One region of the Cytobacillus spongiae genome, then DNA from elsewhere that is predicted to be linked to it. Evidence: riboswitches for the same ligand, from Rfam matches in the RefSeq annotation. Region 1 holds a riboswitch; each other region holds the start of a gene.

Region 1 (5,661 bases):
AACGGCTTCATCAAGTATATCGTTTCAGGCGAGACCACGCATGAACTTGCGAAGAGGAGGCTCGCCGAACGCCCCCCGGAAAGCAAGCACCTGGAGCGGAAATCACCTGTTTTTCCCCCACTATAAAAAACAACTATAGGTGGAGCTAGATTTGCATTAACCATCAGTGAGATTATAGACTTCCTAATATAGAAAGCCTAAATTGGTGATTGGGGCGGAAGGTGCTTGACTCCTGGGGGATTTGCGTTTCAGGCGAGACCCCGCATGAGCTTGCGAAGAGGAGGCTCGCCGAACGCCCCCCGGAAAGCAAGCACCTGGAGCGGAAATCTCCTGTTTTTCCCCCACTATAATCAAAAAAAAAAGACTACCCTAATGAGTAGCCTGCTAAAGATAATATCCCCACAATTTCAAATTAAGCTAATTTCTTCCGCCCTCCAATAAACGCAAACGCAACTAAGAAAATAGCTACAGTCGCTAAACTGAGAAGCGTGCTTCCGGTAAACCCAAGAACAACATAACCAATCCCCGCAATAACAGCCGAGATAATCGCAAACGGTAGCTGAGTTAACACATGATCAATGTGGTTACAGCCGGCTCCAGTTGAAGATAAAATCGTCGTATCCGAAATCGGAGAGCAATGGTCTCCAAATACTGCACCTGCTAAAACAGCAGCCATCGCTGGTAAAAGCATCGTAATATCCGTTGCTGCTGCAATATCTCCAGCAATCGGTAAGAGTATGCCGAAAGAGCCCCAAGAAGTACCGGTCGAAAATGCCATAATCCCTGCAATTATAAACAAAATTACCGGTAAGAAGGAAAGATTCATATTTGACTCTTGAACAATCCCTGCTAAATATTCACCTGTTTCTAGACGACCAATCAAGTCGACAATCGCCCATGCAAAAATCAGTATATATACAGCAGGTAGCATTGACTTAATCCCTTCTAGCACACCTTGTAAAAACACATTCCCTGAAACCCCTTTTAACATGAAGGCTTGACGGAAGAATAATAGAAGTGTAACGATTAAACCGAACACCCCACCAAGGATAAGAGATTTTGCTACATCTGTGTTTTCAAATATTTTCAGAATCGTTGCAGATCCTTCTGTTGCTTGTAATCCAGTCCAAATCATCGACCCTACTGTACCTACGACAAGTGCAACAATTGGCCAAATCAAATCACCAACTGATCCTGTTGAACTTGTTGGTAGATCATCCTTTAGTTCACCAGGGGCTGACTTTTCAGGATCAAGTACTAAGCCTTCTTGAACTGCGCGGTCTTCATGAATTTTCATAGAACCAAGATTGATATTTCGATAGATAATAATAAATACCATTGCAAGTGACGTCCATACATATAAGTTCATTGGAATCATTTGAATAAAAGCTGAAAACGAACTATAGTCATTTACTTGATGATCTACAAGAATCGCACCGATTAGCGCTATAATATAAGCGCCCCAGCTCGAAACAGGTGAAACGACACATATAGGTGCAGATGTTGAATCAATTAAATACGCTAGCTTCGCCCTCGACACTTTGTGCCGATCTGTAATCGGGCGCGAAATTTGTCCAACTGCAAGGGCATTGAAGTAATCGTCGATAAAAATAATAACGCCGAGAACCGCTCCTACTAATTGAGCACCTACACGCGTTTTCACACGCTTCATTGCCCATTCACCAAACGCTCGACTGCCTCCAGAGATTGAAATAAAGGCTGTAATTATCCCTAATACTAATAAAAATAGAATAATATACACATTCCACGTATTTAACTCTCCATCGGAAATGAAAATCCCCTTCACGGCATCAAAGATCATTGAGAATGTTTTCGTTACACTAAATTCAGCAAGCAAGATTGCAGCTGTTAAAATCCCTACTCCTAACGATAGAAGTACTCTTCTCGTTAAGATAACCATTAAAATCGCAATAATAGGTGGTAATAATGAATAAATGCTGTTTACCATTTTGGTTTCCTCCTCTTTTTTACTACTATATAGAGGGGAGAAATGGATTATGATAGAGCAAAATAAAAAAAGAGTAACGATAGAGAAAAATCCATCATTACTCTTTTTAGTAATATAGTTTCTCCATCACGATCTGTAGCTCCCCATTATGAAGCAAGTAAAAACGCTTCATAATGACAGTGTTACTTTTATTAAAAGTAACCCCAGCGAAACACATGCTGACACATCGCATTTCACTTCGGCAAAAACCCCTTTCTAACGTGATCACTGTTGTCATCCTCACACGCTATACTCTTGATTCATGCTCCTCTACCCCATCGGAATGATAAGGTTATTTATTTTATTGTTCTTTTAATATAGCAAACTACGAATAAATATTCAACCTTTAGTTTACTGGCAATTCGAGGGAAGGAGCAGAATCTCCTCCACCATTGTAAAATTGCGGGACCTCACCCTGGATTAATCCCATTGCAACAGGTATGTCCTGTTTAACGGTCGTCACCTTTGTAGCAAATGGAATGATGATCTGAACATTTACTTCAAGATGAATATACACTTTTACATACACATTATTTATACCGTATTCTTTCATTTCTGTTTTCACATCAGCTAGAATATCTCCAATTGCATTGAACCTAACAGGAATCTGAGGACCCAAGTTTCCTAAAAGCGCATTTTCAGTCGCTTGACCGAGAGGGACATAATACACAATTCCTTCAGCGCTATTCGACTTATCTGTCTCAATCTCAATATCGGTAACAGATTCTAAGGCAGACAGATTTCCCGCCTCAGCTTCTTTAATATTGGTTTGGACAAGACTTGCAATCTCCCCTTGCACCCTGTTAATTATTTCCGTATTAAATTTCGTTGTGGTCGTATTCGCACCATTTGGTGACGGAACGGTTTCAATAATATCATTTATATCCATTACATTGGCAATTTTTTTGTTAATGGCCTTATTAATAACTAATGAAGCAATTTTCCGAGTTTGGGAATCAGCATAACTCATCAGCGTTGGCTCTAACCCTTTATTGATAAACCAAAGACCTGCAGCAGTTGAAAAAGCAAAAAAGACAAAGGTGATTAAAAAAACATATCGAAAAGGTAGCGGGCCTTTTCGTCGCCGTCCACCGATTTTTGGCAAGACAAATCCCCCCTTTACAAGCTATATGTATGCTGTAAAGAAGGGAACTAGCATTAAATTTAATTATTCATTCTTAAAAGTTGTATCACAGTCCGTTATCACTACAGATAACTCCGATTTTAGATCAAATTCAAAAGGCTTAACAGGCTCGTCCCCTATTTCAATTATACGAACAACCGGTCGGTCACTTAAGCCTATATTTTGACGGCTGACGACTCCCTTTTTTCCATCACTCAGCTTTACCGTAATCCCGATTGGATAGATGGCAACCGCTCTGCGGAACGCTTCTACCACTTTCGGTTCAAATAATGTTCCTACTCCAGAATATAAAATTTCTAATCCTTCATGAGGAAGCATGGCTTGTCGATACACACGGTTTGACGTCACTGCATCAAACACATCGGCAACCGCAATGATTTTTCCATATTCATGGATTTCGTTGCATTTTAGCCCTCTGGGATAGCCTGTACCATTTAATCTTTCATGATGCTGATAAGCACAATGTGCAATAATTAAAGGAAGTGTTTGAACTTTCCGCAGAATTTCAAAGCCTTCCTCTGCATGGGTCTTCACAACGGTGAATTCTTCTTCAGTTAATCGACCTGGCTTCAGTAATATTTCCTCAGGAATTTTCATCTTCCCTACATCATGAAGAACGGCTCCAAGACCTAACCTCTCAAGATCCTTTGGTTTTAAGTTCAATTCCATCCCAATGGCTAGTGTATACATTGTCACATTTAAGGAATGTGTAAATATATAGTTATCGTATGTATAAACATCCGACAGAAGTGTTAGTAGATCCTCATTGCCCCTAATCTCTGATAGAATGGCTTTAATTAATTCTGTGAGTCGCTTTGCCGCTTTTTCAATTACAAACGAATGGGACAACGCTTTAGCACTTTGAACCTGTTGAAAAGTTGTTTCAATCGTTTGGATGGCTTCTTGTCGTAGTTTCTCTGATATTGGATGCTGGTAAGAAATATCTTCTGTTTGTCCATCTTGAATATAAATATATGAAATGCCTAAGCTGATTAAGCGCGTCAATACCGTATCTTTAAGAATGACCCCTTCGTTTACTAATACCTGCCCCTTTTCATTGTAAATCGCCTTTGCTAATATTTCTCCTTGCTGCACCGATCCCGTAGCTACTAATCTCATAGAAAACTCCCACTTTGAAAATTCGCAAACTCATCTGATAAAATTTATATTTTCCGACAAATTTCTACTTTATTACTAAAATAACCCTATTACAGTTATCGTATCAACCTACTTTTGAACCTATTTTCTAACTTTTATGTGAAGGTTTTTTTTACCATTAATATTCTTATACTATTTTATCACTTCTTGTCTTCATCAGTGAAGCATTCCCCAAGTAACAAGTTCGGTTTTAGGATCACAGTTCTCCATTCAATATTTGATAACTGGTTAAAATAAGAAAAGCACCCTATACGGTGCTTTTTATGAGTTAAATCATCTTCAATAGAGCATCTTTTCCAATCATGCCTTTATGAATTCCTAGCTCTTCTGCTTCAAAGGTGACCGATTCAAGCGGTGCATCTAGAAGCTGCTCAATAGTTTTGACTCCTACCGCTCGACCAGCAATTACTTTACGATCTTTTAGCTTTTCATTTAATAGCGCAACATCGAGTGCACCACACATAATATAACCTTTATCATTTGTAACGACCAATAAGTTCGTTTTCGGCAATGCGACAGAAACACTTAAAAATGTATGACCATTTATTTCTACTGGTGATAAGTCAATCATTTCTCCACGCTCCTTTCCTCCCATACACTACACCATATGCAGAAGAAAGGTAATGCGTGTTTTTTATTACAGAAAATGGATGGTAGGTGATGAAGAGTACTGGGTGCTTCACTACTGCTTGTTCTATTGGTTCTTTGGTCTTCATCCACCTTATGATGACCTTTCCTGGCTAATTTTCTCGCCCTTTGGGTCTTCATCGACCTTATGATGACCTTTCTAGACTATTTTTCTAGCTATTTCGGTCTTCATCGACCTTATGATGACCTTTTCTTACTACTTTTCTAGCTATTTGGGACTTCATCGATCTTATGATGACCTTTCTAGACTATTTTTCTAGCTATTTCGGTCTTCATCCACCTTATGATGACCTATCTAGACTATTTTTCTCGCCGTTTGGGTCTTCATCATCCTTATGATGACCTTTCCAAACTATTTCTCCAAGCCATTTTGTACTTCATCACTCTTATGATGCCCATTCTAATAGCAAGCATCAGCTGTTTAGAACTTCATCAACTAAATGAAGTCCTATCCAATCAACTCGATTCCCCATTTGCTAACTTCCATGCTAATAAGTCACGCATAAATTCAGGGAGAAAGTATTGCTTCGTTTTGGCTCTGAATATTTCTGGAAAGAATCGACCAAAGGTGAACATATCGGGAATGGCGAGCTTGTACTTTTCTTCTTTCTTTAGCTCAACTCCGTTCACAAGCACCTTCTTGATCCCGCTCTGTACTTCAAATGAGATCGAATGATGCACTATTTTTCCCATGACTGTTCCT
Region 2 (5,661 bases), 360 kb from region 1:
GCGGAACGTCACCCTCGGTTAATTACTACGCGTAAAGTAAAAAGGGATAAAGGGAAATATTTTGGTCCATACCCAAATGTTCAAGCTGCAAATGAAACGAAGAAACTGCTTGATCGTATATATCCCCTTCGAAAATGCTCAACTCTGCCCGATCGAGTTTGTTTATATTATCATCTGGGACAGTGTCTCGCTCCTTGTATTCAAGAGGTTTCTGATGCCCAATATAAAGAACTTACAGACGAGATTACCAGATTTTTAAACGGTGGCTATAAAGAAATCAAAAACGATCTGACGGGAAAAATGATGTCAGCTGCAGAACAGCTAGACTTTGAAAGAGCGAAGGAATATAGAGACCAAATTGCTCATATCGAAGCGACGATGGAAAAGCAAAAAATGAATATGGCTGATTTCATTGATCGAGATGTTTTTGGGTATTCGGTTGATAAAGGGTGGATGTGTGTCCAAGTATTCTTTGTTCGACAAGGTAAGCTAATTGAACGAGAAGTGTCTATGTTTCCCATCTATCAGGAACCTGAAGAAGAAATTCTAACGTTTTTAGGACAGTTTTATACAAAAGCGAATCATTTTAAGCCAAAAGAAATTTTGGCTCCAGATTCTATTGATACAGACTTAGCTGAAGAGCTGCTGCAAGTGAAGGTGTTAAAGCCTCAGCGAGGACAAAAAAAAGAGCTTGTAAAGCTGGCTTACAAAAATGCAAAAGTGGCACTTCAAGAAAAATTTTCACTTATTGAGCGAGACGAAGACCGAACAATTAAAGCAGTGGAGCAGCTTGGTAGTCAACTAGGAATATACACCCCCCATCGGATTGAAGCTTTTGATAACTCTAATATCCAAGGAACTAATCCAGTTTCTGCTATGGTTGTATTTATTGATGGTAAGGCAAATAAGAAGGAATACCGAAAATATAAAATTAAATCTGTTCAAGGACCTGATGATTATGAATCGATGAGAGAGGTTGTTCGAAGAAGGTATACCAGAGTGCTCAAGGAAGAGTTAGCACTTCCAGATTTAATCATTATCGATGGTGGAAAGGGACATGTGGAAGCTGTTAGAGATGTGATTGAGAATGAGCTTGGGTTAAATATTCCTATTTCAGGACTTGTCAAAGATGATAAGCATCGCACTTCACAACTATTGTTTGGCGATCCACTACAAATTGTGTCACTCGGAAGGAATAGCCAAGAGTTTTATTTATTACAGCGAATTCAGGATGAAGTGCATCGCTTTGCTATCACATTCCATCGTCAACTTAGAGGAAAAAATGCCTTTCAATCTGTTCTAGATGATATCGAAGGAATTGGAGAGAAACGAAAGAAGCTGTTATTAAAATCATTTGGTTCAATTAAAAAAATGAAGGAAGCAAGCTTAACTGATTTTACAGGGTTAGGAATCCCTATGAGAGCAGCTGAAGAGCTTATGAGAAAATTGCAACAATAGCATTGTCATGGTTATTGTGCTGTGCTATAATTGGTTCAACTTTTAAATGAATATCACTTTAGAGTGTTAAAGTGAAGGTAGAGGTGCAAGCTTCAAAAGTAGAAGTATCGAGAACAATGAGGTTCGAAGACATACTTTGAAAGGGGAGATTGCCGAAGTGAAAGAAGACTCATTATCTTCTTTTGCTGGTTCTGCATTGAATAAATGTAGAATTGTCAAGACTGACCGTCTTGGAGAGCTATCTCACTGTTTTACGTATCCGTACCTATTTTACGTAATGACAGTTAAGCAATGAGATAGCAGTTGGATCTCATTGCTTTTTTTTATGACTCAAATAGGAAGATAGCTTACCTGATAATGGGTAAGCTTTGATTTGAGTCACTTATTAGAGATACATATGGCGGTCAAATTAACCAAGAGATTGATGTATTTGAGATTCAAAGCAATTGAAAAAGGTGGGGAAAACAATGGGGTTAATTGTACAAAAGTTTGGCGGTACATCTGTTGGGAGTGTAGAAAGAATCTTACATGTGGCAGATCGAGTGATTGAAGAGAAGAACAATGGAAATGGTGTAGTGGTTGTCGTTTCAGCTATGGGGAAAACAACTGATGAACTTGTAGCGTTAGCGAAAGAGATGTCAGCACAACCGAGTAAGCGGGAAATGGATATGCTACTAACAACAGGTGAACAAGTAACGATTTCATTATTATCGATGGCATTGATTGAAAAAGGGTATGAGGCCATTTCATTCACAGGGTGGCAAGCAGGAATTCAAACGGAATCTATTCATGGGAATGCACGTATTTTAAACATAGAGACAGATCGTATTCAGCAACAGCTAAATGAAGGAAGAATCGTTGTAGTTGCAGGCTTTCAAGGGAGTACAGAAGAAGGAGCTATTTCTACATTAGGAAGAGGTGGTTCAGATACTACTGCTGTTGCACTAGCTGCGGCATTAAAAGCAGACAAATGTGATATTTATACAGATGTCACAGGTGTCTATACAACAGATCCACGTTATGTAAAAGAAGCTCGAAAGTTATTATCTGTTTCATATGATGAAATGCTAGAGCTCGCTAATTTAGGAGCGGGGGTATTACATCCACGAGCAGTAGAATTTGCCAAAAATTATCAAGTCCCGTTAGAAGTACGATCAAGTATACAGAGAGAAGAAGGAACTAGGATTGAGGAGGAAGTGTCAATGGAACAAAATTTAGTCGTTCGTGGGGTAGCATTTGAAAATGAGATTACGAGAGTGTCGGTACTTGGGCTCCCAAATTCTTTAACAGGGCTGTCTACGATTTTTACAACATTAGCGAAGAATCATATTAATGTGGATATCATCATTCAGAGTATGACTCAAGAGCATACAACGAATGTTTCTTTTTCAATTAAAAGTGGAGATTTAACCGATACGATGAAAGTTTTAGAAGATAATAAACAATTGTTAAATTATCAAGGGGTTGAAGCAGAAAGTGGATTGGCGAAGGTGTCCATTGTTGGGTCAGGGATGATTTCAAATCCAGGTGTGGCCGCAGAAATGTTTGATGTGCTGGCAAAAAATCAAATCCAAGTCAAAATGGTCAGTACATCTGAAATTAAAGTATCAACAGTGGTTGAAGAAGCAAAGATGGTTCAAGCGGTGGAGACACTTCATGAGGCGTTTGAATTAGCAGGGACTACGATAAAGCTCTAAACAATTCAAAAATAAATAATCAAAAGCTTTCTAAAGGAAAAAGTTCTTTAAGAAAGCTTTTGATTGATTGAGGCTTATTTGTCTGTAGTTACATCCTTTTTATCCCATTTGATCGTAAACATAATTTTGCCACCGCGTTTTCGAGGGTGTTCATACGCTTCAGAGATGACCCCATTCATTTGCTCCATTTGTTGTGCTAAAAATCCAGCTTCAAGCTGAAAACTACATTCGTTATTTGTTTTAAGTCTCTCTGTAATAATCCGACTGGTTAATTCAAGATCAAGCTCATTTTTCGCTTCCTTTTTGATAACAAGCGTACCCCATCCAGCTGATTGGAAGAAGGAGAAGATTTCTTCCATTGATTGAAGTGGGTATTTTCGAGCTATTCTTTTGCCAGCCCAATATAAAATTTCTGAAGTTTCTTTCCCTAATAGTTCTGGAATTAGAACCTCACGAAGTAATTCATATCCGAAAACAGGTACATGATGGGATTCATCTGTTATCGTTTGTTTCTCTGTTGAAATATCACTCAATTGTCTCCCCTCTTTCTATGATTCTATTATATACAATTTAAGCAAAAATTAATCCTCGTTTCGTTAAATAACATACATAATATCTCTTTGTAAAAAATGTTATTTTGATATATTTGTATGAATGGAAGTAAGAGGACATTGTACAAAGATGATATTCCGAAAAACAAATGACAATATATTTTAAAAATTTTTTCTATATAGTAGATTTTATGTATACGTTTTCTTGACGCTCTTATGTGTTGGGAGTAAAATGAACATGTCACATAATTGTAAGAAAATGATATAACATTTTCTAACTTATTTAATTGGTTAATCCATCCTTTTATAGGATTTCATCTTATTAGGATTAGCTAAAGTTGCTTTCATTATTTAGGGGGGGAAATTCATGGCAAGTAATCGAGAGTTTTTTAATCGCAGATTGCATTCGTTGCTAGGGGTAATACCGGTTGGGTTGTTCCTTGTGCAGCACCTTGTAGTGAATCATTTTGCTACAGGAGGAGAAGAGTCTTTCAACAAAGCTGCTCATTTTATGGAGAGCTTACCATTTAGGTATGTTTTGGAAACTTTAATAATCTTTTTACCGTTATTATTTCATGCTATTTATGGACTTTATATTGCTTTTACAGCAAAAAACAACACAAGCAAATTCAGTTTCTTCCGTAACTGGATGTTCATGCTACAACGTTTTTCTGGTGTTGTCACGTTAATCTTCGTAACATGGCATGTGTGGGAAACACGTATAGCGGCGGCATTTGGAGCAGATGTAAACTATCAAATGATGGAGAATATTCTGTCTACCCCATTTATGTTTTGGTTCTACATCATTGGAGTAGTATCAACCGTTTTCCACTTTGCAAATGGCTTATGGTCATTCTGCGTAAGCTGGGGGATTACAGTTACTCCAAGGTCTCAAGTTATTTCTTCTTACGTAACAATGGGAATTTTCGTAGCACTTTCAATCGTAGGTATTCGCGCTATTTTAGCATTCGTCTAATAGTCTGCTAAATTATAATAGAAATATGAATATATTTAGAGCGGAACATGTAACAGAGCGTATCTCTATAAAATATTAGTTTTTAAGTTCGGATTATGATAATGGATTACGGGAGTGAGTCACGATGAGTAAAGGGAAAGTTATCGTAGTCGGCGGTGGTTTAGCTGGCTTAATGGCAACAATTAAAGTTGCAGAATCAGGTACTCCAGTAGAATTATTCTCTCTAGTACCAGTCAAGCGTTCTCACTCTGTTTGTGCCCAAGGTGGTATTAATGGAGCGGTAAATACAAAAGGAGAAGGGGACTCTCCGTGGGAACACTTTGATGATACGGTTTATGGTGGAGACTTTTTAGCTAATCAACCACCTGTTGAAGCAATGACAGCAGCTGCACCAGGAATTATTCATTTATTAGACCGCATGGGAGTTATGTTTAACCGAACTCCTGAAGGATTATTAGATTTCCGCCGCTTTGGTGGAACGCAGCATCACCGTACGGCATTTGCTGGAGCGACAACTGGTCAACAGTTACTATATGCGCTAGATGAGCAAGTGCGTCGTCATGAGGTTTCTGGATTAGTTACAAAATATGAGGGCTGGGAATTCCTTGGTTCTGTAATTGATGATGATGGTGTTTGTCGTGGAGTTGTTGCACAAAACCTAACATCGATGGAAATTAAATCGTTCGCGGCTGATGCTGTAATATTAGCAACTGGTGGCCCAGGAATTATTTTCGGCAAGTCAACAAACTCAGTTATTAATACGGGTTCAGCAGCTTCTATTGTATATCAGCAAGGGGCTTATTATTCAAATGGAGAATTTATTCAAATTCATCCAACTGCAATTCCAGGGGATGACAAGCTTCGTCTGATGAGTGAATCTGCTCGTGGTGAAGGTGGACGTGTATGGACATACAAAGACGGTAAACCTTGGTATTTCTTAGAAGAAAAATACCCAGCATATGGAAATCTCGTTCCGCGT
Region 3 (5,661 bases), 1.1 Mb from region 1:
TTAGGCGCATCCTATGTGTTAATTAAGGGAGGACACGCGCGGGAAGGGGAGCAGATGATAGATCTGCTGTTCGATGGAGGACAGTTTGTTGAGTTTACCAGTCAGAAAGTAAACACTGTTAATACTCATGGTACAGGCTGTACTTATTCTGCTGCGATTACGGCCGAGCTTGCGAAGGGACAATCGGTACATAAGTCAATCGGGGTTGCAAAGGAATTTATTCAAGCAGCAATTGAGGATGATTTGCATATTGGAGCTGGACATGGCCCAACAAATCATTGGGCTTATAAAAGAAGAGGAGCCTTACAAACGAAATGAGGATCAAAAGAGAGCAGTTGCAGCTTTATTTAGTCATGGGAAGTCAAAATTCTTTTGATGAGCCAGCGCATGTATTAAAGGCTGCGATCGAAGGAGGCGTGACACTTTTTCAATTTCGAGAAAAAGGAGAGCATGCTAAAAAGGGTGCTGAACGAAAGCAGTTGGCTAGGCAGCTGCAAGTCATTTGTAAGCAGCATGGCGTTCCTTTTATCGTCAATGATGATGTGGAGCTTGCTATTGAACTCGATGCTGACGGGGTGCATATCGGCCAAGACGATGGAAACCCAGAAGAGGTACGGAAGAATATTGGTGATAAAATCCTCGGAATCTCTACACACAGTGTGGAGGAAGCAAAAGCGGCTGTCGCTCAAGGAGCCGATTATATCGGAGTTGGTCCGATGTATCATACAGTAACAAAAGCAGATATTGAAGAAGTTCGTGGACCGATCGTCATACAAGAAATTCGAGCAGCGGGCATTTCCCTTCCCCTCGTTGGGATTGGCGGAATAACAAGTGAGCGCATTACAGCAATTATTGAGGCCGGAGCAGACGGAGTCGCACTAATCTCAGCTATAAGTAAAAGCGAGAACCCAAAGCTAGTGGCTGAAGCATGTGCGGGGAAGATGTTTTTGCGATGAGCTTGGATAAAGTAAGATTAGAGGTTTAGTGAGGGGAAAAGTGTGATTTGCCTAGTTCTAGTTTGATGCTAGAATCAAGCTTTTTGATTTGTTGAGTGCATTTATGTGGTTGAATTTTTTATGTGCGTAGCTTGTGAGCGAACGCTCCTTTTTTGAGCGTTCGCTCGCACCCGGGCGGAAATCGCTCACTTTTTGAGAATATCGCTCGCGTTCGACACGAAATCGCTCGCATTCGACACGTTTTCGCTCGGTCGATGTGGATTTTCGCTCAAAATGAGGTTTTCCCCAGTTGAAATCACTACTAAAGTTACGGTTTTTTCCGAAAGAATCATACTATTGTAGATTTGTTGTTTGAGGCTGAGAGGTGGTTCTCGAATCCAGAGTTTGCACGTGACCAACTTGTGAGCGAACGCTCCTTTTTTGAGCGTTCGCTCACACCGGGGCGGAAATCGCTCACTTTTTGAGAATATCGCTCGCATTCGACAAGAAATCGCTCGCGTTCGACACGTTTTCGCTCGGTCGATGTGGATTTTCGCTCAAAATGAGGTTTTCCCCAGTTGAAATCACTACTAAAGTTACGGTTTTTCCGAAAGAATCATACTTTTGTAGATTTGTTGTTTGAGGCTGAGAGGTGGTTCTCGAATCCAGAGTTTGCACGTGACCAACTTGTGAGCGAACGCTCCTTTTTTGAGCGTTCGCTCGCACCCGGGCGGAAATCGCTCACTTTTTGAGAATATCGCTCGCGTTCGACACGTTTTCGCTCGGTCGATGTGGATTTTCGCTCAAAATGAGGTTTTCCCCAGTTAAAATCACTACTAAAGTTACGGTTTTTTCCGAAAGAATCATACTATTGTAGATTTGTTGTTTGAGGCTGAGAGGTGGTTCTCGAATCCAGAGTTTGCACGTGACCAACTTGTGAGCGAACGCTCCTTTTTTGAGCGTTCGCTCACACCGGGGGGGAAATCGCTCACTTTTTGAGAATATCGCTCGCATTCGACAAGAAATCGCTCGCGTTCGACACGTTTTCGCTCGGTCGATGTGGATTTTCGCTCAAAATGAGGTTTTCCCCAGTTGAAATCACTACTAAAGTTACGGTCTTTTCCGAAAAAATCACAATTGAAGTGGTGTTTCTTTTCTCAATCCGCCTCCCAATACTTCAAATTTGATAAGATGTTTTCTTCTAAAGTAAAATGGGTTTATTATAATGGAGGAAGGAAACTTCTTATGAAACAATTTTCGATTTTCGCCAGAATTGTATTGGTTATGCTCGTATTTAATGGCTTTCTTTTTTATATCGGGTTAAATATTAAGGCTTATTTAACTAGTTTTCTAGCTGTGGATTTAGCAGGAGTCTATTGGTTTGTATTTTTCCTGCTTTGTTATTCTTATTTTCTGGATCGTTTGACTCGACATTTTGCATTTTTTCGAATCGTTGGCTCGTTTATGCTTGGCTTTTTTCAATATGCGCTTGTTCTTTTTCCGGTTGCCAATTTGATCTATTTCAGTTGTCGTGCTACAGGAATCTCTGCATCTGAATCGACGTTTTGGATTGGTAGTGCGACTGTCTTCGTTCTGCTCCTTCTCTTTGCTTATGGAATGTATAATGCGTATAGTCCAACTGTAAGAGAGTATCAAATTGATGTTCCCAAACGGATGGATGGAAAGGAAACACTTCGGATTACGATGGCATCTGATATGCATTTTGGTCGTCTTTCAGGGATTGCTCATGCGAAAAGGCTAGTAAAGGAAGTAAATGAAACCAAGCCAGATGTGATTTTGCTCGCTGGGGATATTATTGACGATGAACTTACTCCTTTTCAAGAAAAGAAGATGGGCGATATATTACAGGAGCTTCATGCCCCTTTAGGAGTGTTTGGGGTGCTCGGCAATCACGAATATTATGGGGGTCAGGTGGAGGAGTTTGTAGAAGAAATGAGGCGAATTGGTATCCGCATTTTGCTTGATGAAAGTGTCTTAATCGATGATCGTTTTTATCTCGTGGGGAGAAAAGACAAGACGGACCGAGGGAGAATGTCCTATCATGCATTGACTTCTTCATTAGATCCGAGCTATCCCATCATATCCATGGACCATCAGCCGGCAGAAATTCAGCAGGCGTATGAAGCGCGTGTGGATCTTTCTTTTTCAGGACACACCCATCGTGGACAAATGGCTCCTAATCATTTAATTACGAAGCGAATTTTTGAGCTTGATTGGGGCTATTTGCAGAAAGAACAACTGCATGCATTCGTTTCATCAGGCTTTGGTTTCTGGGGGCCGCCACTTCGAATTGGGAGCCGTTCAGAAATCCTTCAGGTGGATGTAACGTTTGAATCTTGATTTGACAAAAATTTTGAATTGATGGTATAGTAATGCAAAACAAACGAATATTACACTCTCTGATAATAGAGGCGCGAGTATGAGAAGTATCTTCTTGGAGAATAATGGATTCTGTGAAAAGAAGAGAAAGGCAGATCGCCGAAACAACCAATAGCCATTCTATTGCTTGTTGGGCTAGTACTGAATAAGTGCTAGACTGTCACAATGAACATTGTGGAGAACTATTGAAGAGATGTTGATACATAATCTTCATGAATAGATTATCCATTTATTTTTGTTGACCTACCGTATGAGCATCGCTTCATACGGGTTTTTGTGTTTTTCAGAGACGTGTGGAAAAGGAGAATGAAGATATGTACAGAGTGGATACGAATGTAAAAGGCCATTTAGAAATAGCCGGGAAAAGTACAACTGATTTAGTGGAAGCTTACGGAACGCCACTTATGGTTTATGATGAAACAATGATTCGTGATAAAGCGAGGGCGTTCAGAAATGCCTTTATCGAAAGTGGTTTGAGCTTTCAGGTCGCCTATGCTAGCAAGGCATTCTTATGTAAAGAAATGGTGAGATTAGCTGATCAAGAGAACTTATCATTGGATGTGGTTTCAGGAGGAGAGTTATACACGGCTCTTGAAGCAGGGTTCCCAGCAGAACGAATCCATTTTCATGGGAATAACAAATCTGAAGATGAGCTTTCCATGGCACTTGATGCTGAGATTGGCTGCTTTGTAGTCGATAATTTTCTAGAGTTGGAACTGCTTCATGATCTAGCGAAGCAGCGTGAGCAACGGGTCAATATTTTATTAAGAGTGACACCTGGGGTGGAAGCTCATACCCATGATTATATTATGACTGGTCAGGATGACTCGAAGTTTGGCTTTGGTATTACGAATGGACAGGCGGCACAGGCAATCCAAATCGCGCTAAGAAAACCATTCTATACGGTTCTTGGAATTCACTCACATATTGGCTCACAGATTTTCGAGCTCGATGGGTTTGAAAAGGCGATTCTGGTGCTAGCTGACTTCTTGCAAGACATGCGTGCTCAATATGGCGTTATTCTACCTGTATTCAATATCGGCGGAGGCTTTGGTGTTCGCTATACAGAGGAAGATCAGCCACTTCCAATTGCTACATATGTAAAAGCCATTGCTGAAAGTGTGAAGTCTTTGTTTACTGAGCATCAATATCCGCTTCCTGAAGTGTGGATTGAGCCTGGAAGAAGCATTGTTGCAGAGGCAGGTACGACGTTGTATAAGGTCGGTTCAAAAAAAATCATACCTGATATTCGTACGTATGTAGCGATTGATGGAGGAATGACTGATAATATTCGCCCAGCTCTATATCAAGCGAAATACCATGCGATACTGGCTAACCGACCTAATGAAGAGTGCACGGAGCTTGTAAGCATTGCAGGTAAATGCTGTGAATCAGGAGACATGCTGATCTGGGATTTAAAGCTGCCGCCGACTAACTTCGGGGATATTCTCGCTGTATTTAGCACAGGTGCCTATGGGTATTCAATGGCTAATAATTATAATCGTATCCCTAGACCTGCCGTTGTTTTTGTAAAGAATGGGGAATCACGTGTCGTCATTGAGCGTGAAACTTATGCTGATTTGGTAAGACGTGACCGATAATCATCGAACATCAAGAAGACATTAGATCTTGTTAGATTTAAAGGAGACAGAAGAAATGAGACACATAATGAAAACCTATGGCTTAGCCATTACACTGCTATTATCTATTGTTATTGGTTCGATTCTTGGGCTAACGATGGGAGAGAGAGCGCAAGTATTTAAACCGCTGGGAGATATCTTTTTAAACCTGTTATTTACCATAGTTGTTCCGCTCGTATTCTTTTCTATTTCATCAGCAATAGCTAACCTCGAATCAAAAGGGCAATTTAAACGAATTATTCGAACGATGCTAATTGTGTCTCTTATTACGACAGTTGTTTCAGCTGTAATTATGATTTTTGGGGTGAAAATTTATTCCCCTACAGAAGGAATAACTATTGAACTTGAGGCTGTTGAAACCGAAGACATTCAATTAGGAGATCAAATTGTTCAGACCTTTACAGTGAACAATTTCACTGAATTATTTAAAAGGGAAAACATGCTTCCGCTTATTTTGTTTTCTGTGGCACTAGGATTTGCTACCAATCAGTTGAAGGAAAAAGCGGCTCCATTGAAAAAATTACTGCAAGCTGGAGCAGATGTTAGCATGAAGCTAGTTTCCTATATTATGTATTATGCTCCAATCGGATTAGCAGGCTATTTCGCAACGTTAGTGGGAACATTTGGAGCAAGCCTGTTGTCCTCTTATTTACGGTCATTCTTACTCTATTTAGTTGTTTCTCTTG

What was found. Region 1 has a riboswitch for lysine ahead of LS684_RS17600 (Na+/H+ antiporter NhaC family protein). Riboswitches for the same ligand answer to the same signal wherever they lie in the genome.
Region 2: it holds a riboswitch for lysine, as region 1 does, so the genes downstream of both, LS684_RS15765 (aspartate kinase) here and LS684_RS17600 (Na+/H+ antiporter NhaC family protein) in region 1, are expected to answer to the same signal.
Region 3: it holds a riboswitch for lysine, as region 1 does, so the genes downstream of both, lysA (diaminopimelate decarboxylase) here and LS684_RS17600 (Na+/H+ antiporter NhaC family protein) in region 1, are expected to answer to the same signal.

What each region holds. Positions count from the first base shown of each region.
Region 1 is NZ_CP089997.1:3,473,786-3,479,446, forward strand. Features, by position in the region: gene LS684_RS17600 (Na+/H+ antiporter NhaC family protein) at 413-1,969, opposite strand; lysine riboswitch at 2,098-2,289, opposite strand; gene yunB (sporulation protein YunB) at 2,355-3,113, opposite strand; gene LS684_RS17610 (HD-GYP domain-containing protein) at 3,177-4,271, opposite strand; gene LS684_RS17615 (YunC family protein) at 4,579-4,881, opposite strand; gene LS684_RS17620 (bifunctional metallophosphatase/5'-nucleotidase) at 5,415-5,661, opposite strand, start outside.
Region 2 is NZ_CP089997.1:3,111,371-3,117,031, reverse strand. Features, by position in the region: gene uvrC (excinuclease ABC subunit UvrC) at 1-1,458, shown strand, start outside; lysine riboswitch at 1,529-1,707, shown strand; gene LS684_RS15765 (aspartate kinase) at 1,926-3,155, shown strand; gene LS684_RS15760 (YslB family protein) at 3,230-3,688, opposite strand; gene LS684_RS15755 (succinate dehydrogenase cytochrome b558 subunit) at 4,074-4,682, shown strand; gene sdhA (succinate dehydrogenase flavoprotein subunit) at 4,807-5,661, shown strand, end outside.
Region 3 is NZ_CP089997.1:522,861-528,521, forward strand. Features, by position in the region: gene thiD (bifunctional hydroxymethylpyrimidine kinase/phosphomethylpyrimidine kinase) at 1-318, shown strand, start outside; gene thiE (thiamine phosphate synthase) at 315-956, shown strand; gene LS684_RS02780 (metallophosphoesterase) at 2,181-3,296, shown strand; lysine riboswitch at 3,355-3,528, shown strand; gene lysA (diaminopimelate decarboxylase) at 3,650-4,936, shown strand; gene LS684_RS02790 (dicarboxylate/amino acid:cation symporter) at 5,004-5,661, shown strand, end outside.